DNA from 4 places in the Hymenobacter sp. BRD128 genome. Region 4 is predicted to be linked to each of the others. Evidence: riboswitches for the same ligand, from Rfam matches in the RefSeq annotation. Region 4 holds a riboswitch; each other region holds the start of a gene.
The links. Region 4 has a riboswitch for S-adenosylmethionine ahead of GKZ68_RS09110 (amino acid permease). Riboswitches for the same ligand answer to the same signal wherever they lie in the genome.

Region 1 (3,202 bases), 660 kb from region 4:
TGTCCCAGCGGCGGTTCTGGTAGCCTAGCAGCAGGCGGCCCTGCTGCCGGGCCAGAGCGCATAGCTCTTGCCACTGGGCCACGGTAGTCGCCACGGGCTTCTCGACCAGCACGTGCCGGCCGGCCAGCAGGGCCTGCCGCGCGAGGTCGTAGTGCGTATCGTTGGGCGTATTCACCACCACTAGCTCGATGGCAGGGTCGGCCAGCAGGGCCTCGGTGCTGGGGTAGCTGATAATTGCGGGGTAGTCGGCAATCATGCGCTGCTGGGTGCGCTCGACCACCGCGCGCAGCGCAAAGCCGGAATGCGCGGCCAGAAACGGCGCGTGAAAAAGCTTGCCCGACATGCCGTAGGCCAGCAAGCCAGCACCGATGGGTGCGTCAGAGGAAGGAGTCATGCCCAAAAGTAGGGGGTGGTGGGGCTAAGCAGTAGCAGTTTCAAGCGCGGCGGGCACTGCCACGGCGGCGCGCAGCGGCTCGGCTAGCCTGATGACGCACACGCCCGGCGCCCGCAGCCAACTCGCCCGCGCCAGCTGCCCCAGCCTGATAGTGCCGGTGAGGTAATTGCCACGCTGCGCCGAGCGAAACTCCTCGTGCACGGCCGTGAAATCGGCCCGGTCGGGCGCACCGCCAGCTTCGTCAAACGTCACGAGCACGTCGAGTTCGGCCGCGTCGGGCGTGAGGGCTAGGTGAGCGTTCTGGTGAATTTTCTTGTAGCCGTAGCGGTAGCCGTAGGTGAGCGCCGAAAGGTCGCTGAGCACCGCCGAGGCCGTGGGGAACGCCCCCGCCCCGCGCCCCAGAAAAAACTGCCGGTCGGCAAAGCCGCTCTGGGTGATGAGGCCATTAAACTCGTCGTGTACCTGCGCCAGCTCGTGGCCGGGGCGCACCAGCGTGGGTAGCACGGCCGCCGCCAATCCGCCGCCCGGCAACCGCCGCGCCTCGGCTACCAGCTTGATTATCAGACCCTGCTCACGGGCGTAGGCCGTGGCTAGCCCGCTGATATTTGTGATGCCCACGGCCAGCAAATCGGTGGGTGCTACCACCGCGCCGAAGGCGTGGGCCAGCAGCAGCACCAGCTTGTTGCGGGCGTCGATGCCTTCCACATCGAGGGCGGGGTTGCTTTCGGCAAAACCCAGCTCCTGGGCCCTAGCCAGGGCCGCGGCGTAGGGCTGGGCGTCGCGGTGCATGGCCGTGAGGATGTAATTGGTCGAGCCGTTCACGATGCCCTCCACCGATTCGAGCAGGTCGGTATCGTAATATTCTTCCAGGTTGCGGATGACCGGCAGGCTGGCGCAGGCCGCCGACTCGTAGAGCAGCGGCGTACCGGTAGTCTGCTGAATCTCAATCAGCTCGGGCAGGTGCTCGGCCAGCATCTTCTTGTTGGCCGTTACCACGGCTTTGCCGCGCAGCAGCGCCTCTTTCACAATCAGGTATGCTTCGTCGGCATCGTCAATCAGCTCCACTATCACCGTGAGACCAGGGTCGCTCAGCAGGTCGTTTTTATCGAAGGTGAACAGTTCGGCCGGCAGCGAGCGGACTTTATCCCGGCTTTTAACGGCGATGCGGCCAATGCGGGCGCGCAGGCCCGGCGTGCGCTCCAGCACGGCGTGCAGGCCCTGGCCCACCACGCCAAAGCCAAAAAGACCAATGTTGAGGTCGGTACGAGTCATGTAAAAAGAGAGAAATAGAACGGTTGAAACGCGCGCCGCCTACCCTACTCTCATCCAAAACTCCTTACCGGAAGAGCCCAAAAAAAGCCCTTCCGACAAGTCAGAAGAGCCACGCGGCCGCTAGGGTCCGCCTCACCTCTCATAACTTATCTGCTTCCGAAACTTGGCCGGGGCCGCGTTTCGAAACAGGAATTAGCACCTTCGCATTGCTGCTGGTTGCTAAGGCATCGCCGGGCCTGTCCCTCCGCCTTTCTGGATAAGAGCCCCGGTGCCGGAGCGTGCCGCAAAGGTAAGGCCGGGAATGTCGCTTCTCCCAACTACGGGGCGCGGTGCCGGTAGCCAGCGCCATACGGCACCAACTCACTTCCACCACGAAACCTTGCGTTGTATATCTTATAATACAACGCCTTGGCTTGTTTGCTGTTGCTATTTTAACCAAGATTTTTTCCTGGGTACCAGTCTGCGAACCTAGGTTGCGTCTAAACTGAGCTTCAGACCATCAGCGTGCTAACTGCCGGGGCTAAAAGTTTATTTAGAATAAGTAAAAACATCGAAAGCTCACGGGGAGCCGTAGGGTTTGGAATCAGCCAAAAACGCTGGCTGCCGCTGCGCTGGCCGGCTTTATTTCCTTTTCCACTCTCCTGCCCTATGAGTGCACACTTCATTCAAGAGCCCCTTGATAAAGCGGCGCCGCGCGTGGTGCCCGCCCAGGCCGTAACGCTCAACGTCAACGGCGAAGACCACACCATCCAGCTTGCGCCCTGGACCAGCCTGCTCGACGCCCTGCGCGAGTACCTGGACCTGGCCGGCACCAAAAAAGGCTGCGACCACGGCCAGTGCGGCGCTTGCACCGTCCTCGTTGATGGCAAGCGCATTAACTCGTGCCTGGCCCTGGCCACGGTGTACCAGGGCAAGAAAATTCAGACCATTGAGGGCCTGGGTACGGAAGACAACCTCTCGCCGCTCCAGCAAGCGTTTGTCAACCACGACGCTTTCCAGTGCGGCTACTGCACGCCGGGGCAGATTTGCTCGGCGCAGGGCCTCATCAACGAGGGCCGCTGCAAGACCGAAGACGAGGTGCGCGAGCACATGAGTGGCAACCTCTGCCGGTGCGGCGCCTACACCAACATCCTGTCGGCCGTGATGGAAGTACTGCACGACGGCCAGGTAGTGGTCGATAACGGCACGCTGGTAACCATTCCGGCCCAGCCCACCAAATCCAGCTCCGCTAGCTAAGTAATTCGCTATGAATAGTTTCACTCTTATCCAGGCCACGGCCGCCGACGAGGCCGTGCGCGACCTGACCAGCCACGATGGCGCGGCCTACCTGGGCGGCGGCACCAACCTCGTGGACTTGATGAAGTACAACCTTGAGCGGCCGACCCACCTCACCAGCCTGGGTTTGCTGCCGCTCACCGACATCACGAGCCTGCCCGACGGCGGCCTGCGCCTGGGCGCCCTAGCCACCAACGCCGACACTGCCTGGCACCCCGAGGTAGAAAAACGCTACCCACTGCTGAGCCAGTCCATCCTGGC
Region 2 (3,202 bases), 500 kb from region 4:
GCTGTGGCTACCGGCATTTCGCGCGGCGCCTTCGAGTACCAGGGCCAGAAGTGCTCGGCCGCCTCGCGCGTATACCTGCCGTCCAACCTGGCCGAGGAAATTCTGGGCTACGTGAAGCAGGACGTGGAGTCGATGAAAATGGGTGATGTTGAAGACTTTACCAACTTTATTAACGCCGTCATTACCGAAGCCAGCTTCGATAAGCTAGCCAGGTTTATTGACGAGGCCAAGGCTAGCCCGGACGCCGAAATCGTAGTCGGCGGCCACCACGACAAGTCGAAGGGTTACTTCGTGCAGCCCACCGTTATCCGGGCCAAAGACCCTAAGTACGTGACCATGTGCGAGGAGCTGTTTGGCCCCGTCGTGACGGTGTATGTGTACGACGAGCACGAGTTTGAGCAGACGCTGGAACTCGTGGATTCGACCTCGCCCTACGCCCTCACCGGCGCCATTTTCTCGCAAGACCGCTACGCCATCGACCTGGCTACCAAGAAGCTGGCGAACGCGGCCGGCAACTTCTACATCAACGACAAGCCGACCGGTGCCGTGGTGGGCCAGCAGCCCTTCGGCGGCGCCCGCGCCTCGGGCACCAACGACAAGGCCGGCTCGCTGCTCAACCTGCAGCGCTGGGTGTCGCCGCGCGCCATCAAGGAAACGTTTAACCCGCCCGTGGAGTATCCCTATCCATTCATGGGCGCCACGCCCAAGGAAGATTTGAACCTCGATAAGGGCGGATTTTAGGCCTTGAGCCAAAAATGGCGCGGGGCGCAAACAAAACCGCTAGCCCCCAACTTATATCGCCGTCGGAACCAACGGGCGGCTCCTCTGACGAGGGGCCGCCCGTTGGTTTTCAACGGTTTGTTCAGAAGTTTGGAATTTTAAAAATTCCGGCTCTACCTTTGTGTCATCAATTCCTCTTGCCAGAAGGATTGTTTTTATACAGAGGCGTGGAGAGACAGGCTCGATGAAACGCCGGCAACCCCCAGCTACTTGCTGGAACGGTGCCAAGTCCTGACCATATAAAAACAAGTTGCCGTGCGCTGCTCAACTACCCTCCGCTTTACGACCACCTCGCTTGCTGCTCTACAGCATGGGTGTTGTTGTACGTGCTGCCCCTGCCGAATGCGCACGGGAGCGATGCGGAGCTGCTAGCGTTTAGCAACGTCTTATCAGCTGGCCGGCTACCTCTCCGTTCGGGTTAGCGCTGCTCCCTGGGCCTTCGCGGGCCTACCTGGAGCGCCCCCGCGTGTCGGCACCTTTTTTCGGCGGCTTGCTGGCCGCGAAAAACTTCTTCCCTTTCAACATGGATAGTACACTTGCGGCCCAGGTCAATGACCTGCGCCAGGAACTGGCCGGGCTTTCCGCGCTGGAAATTATACGGGCTGTCACCCAGCGTTTCCCAGGCAAGGTTGCCTTTTCGACTTCGTTTGGCATTGAAGACCAGGCGCTGAGCCACCTCATTTTTACCAATGAGCTGCCCGTGCGCGTATTCACGCTCGACACCGGCCGCAACTTTCAGGAAACGTATTCAACCTGGAATAAGACGCTGCTCCGCTACGGCCAGCCCATCGAAGCCTTCGCCCCGCTGGCGGCCAGTGTCGAAGCCCTGGTGACGCAGAAAGGCCCTAACAGCTTCTACGAGAGCATCGACAATCGCAAGGAGTGCTGCTATATCCGCAAGGTGGAGCCACTGGCCAGGGCCCTGGCCGGCACGCACATCTGGCTTACCGGCATCCGGGCCGAGCAGTCGGCCAACCGCCAGCACATGCACGCCGTGGAGTGGGATGCCGGCCACCAGCTCATTAAAGTGCACCCCCTTTTTGAGTGGACCTGGGCCGACACGGTAGCCTTTACGCAGCAGCACGGCGTGCCCGTGAATCCGCTGCACCAGCAGGGCTTTGTAAGCATTGGCTGCGCGCCGTGCACCAGGGCCATCAAGCCGGGCGAGGACTTCCGGGCCGGCCGCTGGTGGTGGGAAAACGCCGACGCCAAGGAGTGCGGCCTGCACACCACTGCCCACCAAGGCCTCGACCCGGTGGTGGAGGAATTACCCCGCTAGCCCCTACCGCTTACTAAACACCAATTTATTCATTACCAATGGATTACTTAGATAGGCTAGAAGCCGAGGCTATTCATATTTTGCGCGAGGTGGCCGGCCAGTTTGAGCGGCCTGCGCTGTTGTTCTCGGGCGGCAAAGACTCAATCGCCCTCACGCGGCTGGCCGAAAAGGCGTTTCGGCCGGGCAAGTTTCCCTTCCCGCTCGTGCACATCGACACGGGCCACAACTTCCAGGAAATTATTGATTACCGCGATAAGCTGGCCGCTTCGTTGGGCGAGAAGCTGATTGTGCGCAAGGTAGAGGATACCATTCGGGAGCGTGGCCTGCGCGAGCCGGGCGGTAAATTTCCTAGCCGCAACCCCTTGCAAACTTATACCTTGCTCGATGTTATTGAGGAGTTTGAGTTTGACGCCTGCATCGGGGGCGCGCGACGCGACGAGGAGAAGGCCCGCGCCAAGGAGCGCATTTTTTCGGTGCGCGACGACTTTGGCCAGTGGGACCCCAAGCGCCAGCGCCCCGAGTTGTGGAACATCTACAACGGCCGCATTCAGAAGGGCGAAAATGTGCGCGTGTTCCCCATTTCTAACTGGACCGAGCTCGACGTGTGGAATTACATCCAGCGCGAAAAAATCGAGCTGCCCGAAATCTATTTCTCGCACGAGCGCCAGTGCGTAGTGCTGCCCAGCGGCCAGCTGCTAGGCCTGAGCGAGCACCTCAACCTCGACGACACCGACGAAATCGTGAGCCGCCGCGTGCGCTTCCGCACCGTGGGCGACTCGACCTGCACGGCCGCCGTGGAAAGCGACGCCCACTCGATTGACGACATCATCCAGGATTTGCTGCTGGCCAAGGTGAGCGAGCGCGGCGCCACGCGCCTCGACGACAACCTCTCCGAAACCGGCATGGAGGACCGCAAGCGCAACGGGTATTTCTAAGCTAATTTATTAAGTAATAAGACAATGGATATCCTACGCTTTATCACCTGCGGCAGCGTCGACGATGGCAAGAGTACGCTCATTGGCCGCCTGCTTTACGACAGCGACTCCGTGTCGCTCGACGTGCTGGCCACGCTCGAAAAGAAGCGCACCGCCACCAACGGCGACTCGGTAGACCTGGCCTTACTGACCGATGGCCTCAAGGCTG
Region 3 (3,202 bases), 2.2 Mb from region 4:
TTAACCAGAATATCATACGAGCGCTGGCAGATGGCAATGCGCCGCTCGTAGCTATCGGCCTGGCCGTCTTCGTCGAAGGCCATTACTACCACGGCGGCGCCGTACTGGCGCACCAGCCGGGCGTGGTGGCGGAAGCGCTCCTCGCCTTCCTTCAGCGAAATCGAGTTGACGATGCTCTTGCCCTGCACGCACTTGAGGCCCGCCTCCAGCACCGTCCACTTCGACGAGTCAATCATTATCGGCAGGCGCGCAATGTCGGGCTCCGAGGCGATGAGGTGCAGGAAGGTGGTCATCACGGCCTCCGAGTCGAGCATGCCCTCGTCCATGTTGATGTCGAGCACCTGCGCGCCGTTTTCGGCCTGGGCGCGGGCTACGGCCAGCGCCGCCTCGTAGTCGCCCGAGCGAATGAGCCTAGCGAAGGCGCGCGAGCCCGTCACGTTGCAGCGCTCGCCAATGTTGACGAACAGGCTTTCGGGCGTGATGTTAAACGGCTCCAGACCAGCGAGGTGCGTGGTGCCCTTGGCCAGGCGCTCGCCGTTACCGCTCAGGGCTAGCGACGAAACCGAGGCCTGCTCATCATCAACCAGTTGAGCCGAGGGGCTAGCGGATGCAGCTGCGCAGCGTGCACTGCGCGCGGGCCGTAGCTGTCGGCCAGCTTCTTGAGCTCGGCAATGTGCTGGGGCGTGGTGCCGCAGCAGCCGCCCACTACGTTTAGCAGGCCCTCCTTGAGGTAATCCTCGACCAGGGCCGCAAATTCCTGGGCGCTCTCGTCGTAGCCGCCGAAGGCGTTGGGCAGGCCGGCGTTGGGGTAGGCCGACACGGGCACGTCGGCGAGCCTAGCCAGCTCGCGCACGTAGGTGCGCAGCTGGTCGGCCCCGAGCGCGCAGTTGAGGCCCACACTCAGCAAGGGCAAATGCTTGATGCTGTGCCAGAATGCCTCCACCGTCTGGCCGCTCAGGGTGCGGCCCGAGGCGTCGGTGATGGTGCCCGAAATCATGACGGGCACCACGCGGCCGCCTTCGTTGAAAAACTGCTGCACCGCGAAGAGGGCGGCCTTGGCATTGAGGGTATCGAAGATGGTTTCGATGAGCAGGGCATCGACGCCGCCGTCCACGAGGCCGCGGGTTTGCTCGAGGTAGGCGGTGGCTAGCTCATCGAAGGTCACGGCCCGAAAGCCGGGGCGGTTGACGTCGGGCGAGAGCGAGGCCGTGCGGTTGGTGGGCCCGATGGCCCCGGCCACGAAGCGCGGCTGCGCCGGATTCCGGGCCGTAAACTCGTCGGCCACCTCACGGGCCAGCCTGGCCGACTCGTAGTTAAGCTCATACACCACGTGCTCCAGGGCGTAGTCGGCCTGCGCGATGGTGGTGCCGCTGAAGGTATTGGTTTCGACCATGTCGGCCCCGGCCGCGAAATATTCGGCGTGAATGGCCCGGATAATATCGGGCCGCGTAAGGCTCAGCAGGTCGTTGTTGCCGCGCAGCGGACGCGGGTGGTCGGCAAAGCGGGTGCCTCTAAAGTCGGCCTCTTCCAGCGGGTAGCGCTGAATCATGGTGCCCATGGCGCCGTCGAGCACCAGCAGGCGCTGGCGCAGTAAGGTAGGCAGGGGCGACGTATAAGCGGAGTCGGTGGCGACGGCAGGGGCTAGCGCGGGGGCGGCGGACATATCTTCTGGAAGCAAAATCGGGAGCAAAAAGCGCCTATCCAGAAAGAAAGCCGCGCCGGGCAGCGCAGGTTCCGGCTGATATCTTCTTCGGCCCAAGTGCTTGGCCGAACAGGAGTTGGCACCTACTCGGGGTAGGTTGCCAAGACGTCATCGGGCCTGGTCCCTCGGTCTTTCTGGATAGCAGCAACAGCGAAGATACAACGGCTAGGCCAAAAAAAGCGCCTTCCCGGCGGGGAAGGCGCTTTTAGCAATTTGGCAACCAGGGTGTGGCTAGGGCAGCAGTACGCCGCGGTAGCTGTTGGGGTCTACGCTGGGGATGGTCGAGCCGTAGTAGGCATTGATAACCCGAATCCACTCGTTGGCAATGACGGCGTAGCCGCGGGGCGTGGGGTGCACACCATCGAGGCCAAATAGGTTGCCGCTGGCAAACGTGGCGGTGTTGTTCACAGCGTTAGTTGCAATGCCGCTGGTAGCCAGCCGAGTCAGGAACGCGTTGGCGTCTAGCACGGGCACCTTGAAGCGCAGGGCCGTTTTGGCAATGATGGCGTTCAGCTGGGTGGTGCGCGCCGTTACGTTGGCCGCCTCTACCGGGTCGAGCACGTAGTCGCTGGGCAGGGCATTGGCAGGGGTGGTGCCAACGCCAGGGTGCGCGGCAATGTACGGCTGGGCCGTCAGCGTCAGCAGGTCGGCCGAGGTAGCGGCACGGGCCGCGGTGGCAGTGCCGGCCGCGTTGAGAGCCTGCACATAAATAGTCGTAATGGGGATACCCGCCGCCTGGTAGGCCGCTACTACCGCTGCCACGGTCACGGTATTGAAGTACGGCACGCTGGTCACGTTCGGGATATTGGCCACGGCCCCTTTCACCGTGCCGCCCTTCGAGATGGTATTCAAGATAGCGCGGTAGCCAACGCCAAAGCGCGTGGTATCGGTGAGGCCGCCGAAGGGATTGAGCGGCGACACTACCCCGCCGGCCGTGGCATAGGCCAGCACGTCGTTGTTGCCCATCCAGCAGGTGAAGAAGGTCGGCGACTTCTGGCCGATGTACGTCACGTAGTCTTTGGTCGGTTTCTCGGCCGCCGTCAGCAGACGCTCATAGAAGGGGTTAATGAGGCCGTAGGGGGCTAGCCCACCCGTGAGGGCCGACACGCTGCTAAGCACCGAAATGCCAGGCACGCCCAGGTTGTCGGGCTGGTTGCCCGAATAGGCCTCCAGCTGCGGGCCGCCGGGCAGCGTAGCACCCGTCACGGCCAGCTGCTCACCCAGGTAGTTGTTGGCCGCCGTGGGCTGCACCGGCGCCAGGGCGCCGTTTACTACCTGCAGCTTGATATAGCCCGAACCATCCTTTTTGGCGCTCGAAAAAGCCGGCTGCACGAAGCTGGCCGGGCCTTTGCCGGTTTTGGCAAACTGCTGGGCCAGAATGGCCGGATAAGAATTAGCCTGCCCTTCGTTGTAGAGGCCGCCATCGGTGTAGCCCGAGGTGAGCGAGTTGCCCACGGCTACGTAGCTCGTAAAGTCGAGGCCATTGGCCGAAGGCGCGGG
Region 4 (3,202 bases):
CCCAGGCACACCATCACGAAGGCCAGCAGCGTGCCGATGCTCGTCATTTCGCCCACCACCGAGATAGGCACGAAGCCCGCGAACAGCGCGATAAATGCCCCCAGCAGTAGGTTGGACTGCACCGGCGTGCGGAACGTGGGGTGCACTTTGGCAAAAACCGGCGGCAGCAAGCCGTCCTTCGCCATCGAGAAAAACACCCGCGACTGCCCGAGCAAATCGACCAGAATAACCGAGGTGTAGCCAATGAGAATGGCCCCGATAATAGCCCCGCTGAGCCAGGCGTAGGGCGTTTTTTCGATGGCGATGGCCACCGGTGCGGCGCTGTCCTTAAACTCTTTGTAGTTGGCCAGCCCGGTCATGACGTAGCCGAAGAGCACAAATAAAATGGTGCACACCACCAGCGAGCCGATGATGCCGATGGGCATGTTGCGCTGCGGATTCTTGGTTTCCTGCGCCATGGTGGCCACGATGTCGAAGCCGATGAATACGAAGAACACCACGCCCGCCCCGCGCAACACGCCGCTCAGGCCAAACTCGCCAAACTTGCCGGTATTTTCGGGAATGTAGGGGTGATAATTGGCCGGGTTGATGTACTTCCAGCCTAGCACGATAAATATCAGCACCACTGACACTTTCAGGGCCACTACCAAGGCATTGAACCACGCCGAGCCCGACGTGCCCCGAATAATAACGGCCGTGATAACCAGCACAATGAGCATGGCCGGCAGGTTGACCAGCCCGTGCACCACCGAGCCATCGGCAAGTTTGGCCGGGGCATCGAAGGGCGAAAGCACGAGCTGCGCGGGCAAGTGCAGGCCGTATTTACTCAGAAACTTGAGCAGGTATTGCGACCAGCTGATGGCCACCGTGGCGGCGCCCACCGAGTATTCGAGCACGAGGTCCCAGCCGATAATCCAGGCAAATAATTCGCCCATCGTGGCGTAAGCGTAGGTGTAGGCCGAGCCGGCCACCGGCACCAGGGCCGCAAACTCGGCGTAGCACAACGCCGAAAAGGCACAGCCTACGGCCGCCACCACGAAGGAGAGCGTCACGGCCGGCCCCGCATTATTGGCCGCCGCAATGCCAGTGAGCGAAAACAAGCCCGCCCCAATGATAACCCCAATACCTAGCGCAATGAGGCTCACGCCGTTGAGGCTGCGCTTGAGGGTACCCGCGCCCGTCTCGGCCGCTTCCTGCCGCAGCAGGTCCAGTGATTTTGTCAGCATAAAATGATGTAGCCCGGCCTCCACAGCCGCACCCAAACGACTTGCCCAGCCCGTGCGCACCCGCGCCCGGCTAGCCTCAGTCAACTCCCTAAAAAATGAAAAACGATGGGACAGTCGCCGGTCGGCGACGCCCGCTACTCCTTACCAACAACAGCCAGCCGCGCAACGGCTAGCCCGCGCTAGCGCGCCGGAAATGGAGGAAGCAGAACTAATAAAAACAGCAGAAAGCACCACGGGCTTTTATAGGACCGCCATAGTTTAGCGGCCGGTCGGTTGGCACCGTTCCGCCAAGGGGCGGGGGTTGCCGGCGCGTCGCAGAGCCTATCTCTCAGCGCCTCTTTATAAAAACAAGCGGGCCCAAAAGACTGCTCGACTAGGGCAAAGATACGGCCGGATGGGCGCGCACATAAGGCTAAATTTGTCGGCTTGGCTTACTGCCACTTTGACAAATAATTAGCTAACACGTATTATTTACTGAATATCAGTTACTTATTACGTATTTTTCAACAACCTTCCCCATCTATGCGGAGCTTATTCCTGACAGCTGTTTTGCTGCTCAGCTTGCATTTTTTAAGCTTTTGCCAAGCCTACCAGCAGTTTACACTGAATGCAGGCGTGCAGGCCAGCGACTCGGCCAGCCGCGCTGCCCTAGCCACTTGGGATGCTTATTTGGGCGCCAAGGCAACAGACAAGGCTAGCTAGTGGGCCGCCGACGAGCGCACGCGCTACGCGGGTGGCGACTTGTTGCTACACGAGGGCTTTGTCCGGCCTAACATCTACGCCTTCACGACTCGCAAGGTCGTGCTAAGTCTATCCCGGCAGGGCGACGACCTTTACTTGTGCCGCACGCAGTTTTATTGGGAAATCGGCGCTGAGCCAGCACGGCAGCTACAGGTACTGGCTATAGTGAGCGTATATCTGCAACGGCAGCACGGCCACTGGTCATTACGCAACTACTTAACCTACAGCACCCAGCGCTGGCCTACGCACCAAGTAGGGCTGCTTACCTATCGGGTACCGCCGGGCTATCGTTTCCAACGGCGAAAAGCGCGGCAGGCAGCCAGCTTTCTGGCCGGTATATTCCGGGATTTTGGCTTTGCACCCGTGCCGGTCACGTATTACGTAGCGCCTGACTGTGATGCCATACAACACCTGAGAGGGTTTGAATACGTGCTAGGGTCAGGACTAGGGGGCAACCCGGTGTGCGGCTTTTACGACGAGGTCAACCACCTGGTGTATGCCGGGGGCCAAGGTGAAGCCTATCTACACGAACTGGCACACGTCATTAATCCATACTTTCCGCAGGCGCATCCGCTACTGCTCACGGGCTTTGCCGGTTTGAAAGGCGGTCATTACGGCCACAACCTACGCTACCACAAAGTTCGAGTCCAAGCATATCTCGCCAGCCACTCGGTAGACCTCACCGACCCGCTGAATTTTACTTTGCTCGACGCCGAAACCAATCCGCAATACGTGATAGGCGGTATTTTCTGCGAATTAGCTTTGCAGCAAGGTGGGCTACCCAAGCTGAAAGCCCTGCTAGGATACGGCACGAGCGACGCTGATTTTTACCGTGCGCTCGAGCACGAACTGCACCTGCGCCGGTCCGACCTACCAGCCGTTATTAAACAGCAATTGCTTGCGCCTTGAACAGGCGTTCAGTCCGGCAGCCCGCCCTGCTCCCAGGCCGCCAGTTCGGCCGCTAAATTGCGCCGGGCTGGCTCATCTAATTCTTCTTGCAAGGCTGGCGTGTGGAAGAGCACCGGCGCTTCGAGCAGCCTGGCCAGTACCTTGCGCCGGCCGGGGCGATAGAGCAGGTCGGGCACGAGGCGGTACTCACGGCGAACCTGGCGGGCGTAGTCCCAGTATGCGGCCTCGGGCGCGCCCAAAATGCTGAGGTCGGCATCCAGAAACAGCAGCAGGTCGGCATCGTCGGGCGGCTGGGGTTGGGTGTGGTCCTGGGTGCGGCGGATGAG

Region 1: it holds a riboswitch for S-adenosylmethionine, as region 4 does, so the genes downstream of both, GKZ68_RS06340 (homoserine dehydrogenase) here and GKZ68_RS09110 (amino acid permease) in region 4, are expected to answer to the same signal.
Region 2: it holds a riboswitch for S-adenosylmethionine, as region 4 does, so the genes downstream of both, GKZ68_RS11455 (phosphoadenylyl-sulfate reductase) here and GKZ68_RS09110 (amino acid permease) in region 4, are expected to answer to the same signal.
Region 3: it holds a riboswitch for S-adenosylmethionine, as region 4 does, so the genes downstream of both, metH (methionine synthase) here and GKZ68_RS09110 (amino acid permease) in region 4, are expected to answer to the same signal.

The regions. Positions count from the first base shown of each region.
Region 1 covers NZ_CP053908.1:1,409,521-1,412,722, reverse strand. Annotated here, with positions in the region: gene GKZ68_RS06345 (Gfo/Idh/MocA family oxidoreductase) at 1-394, opposite strand, end outside; gene GKZ68_RS06340 (homoserine dehydrogenase) at 419-1,666, opposite strand; SAM riboswitch class I at 1,810-1,929, opposite strand; gene GKZ68_RS06335 ((2Fe-2S)-binding protein) at 2,315-2,902, shown strand; gene GKZ68_RS06330 (xanthine dehydrogenase family protein subunit M) at 2,913-3,202, shown strand, end outside.
Region 2 covers NZ_CP053908.1:2,573,459-2,576,660, forward strand. Annotated here, with positions in the region: gene pruA (L-glutamate gamma-semialdehyde dehydrogenase) at 1-741, shown strand, start outside; SAM riboswitch class I at 933-1,026, shown strand; gene GKZ68_RS11455 (phosphoadenylyl-sulfate reductase) at 1,304-2,059, shown strand; gene cysD (sulfate adenylyltransferase subunit CysD) at 2,098-2,994, shown strand; gene GKZ68_RS11465 (sulfate adenylyltransferase subunit 1) at 3,019-3,202, shown strand, end outside.
Region 3 covers NZ_CP053908.1:4,228,594-4,231,795, reverse strand. Annotated here, with positions in the region: partial or broken gene metH (methionine synthase) at 1-1,558, opposite strand, end outside; SAM riboswitch class I at 1,739-1,847, opposite strand; gene GKZ68_RS18735 (SGNH/GDSL hydrolase family protein) at 1,934-3,202, opposite strand, start outside.
Region 4 covers NZ_CP053908.1:2,069,352-2,072,553, forward strand. Annotated here, with positions in the region: gene GKZ68_RS09110 (amino acid permease) at 1-1,226, opposite strand, end outside; SAM riboswitch class I at 1,464-1,574, opposite strand; gene GKZ68_RS09115 (hypothetical protein) at 2,028-2,876, shown strand; gene GKZ68_RS09120 (hypothetical protein) at 2,885-3,202, opposite strand, start outside.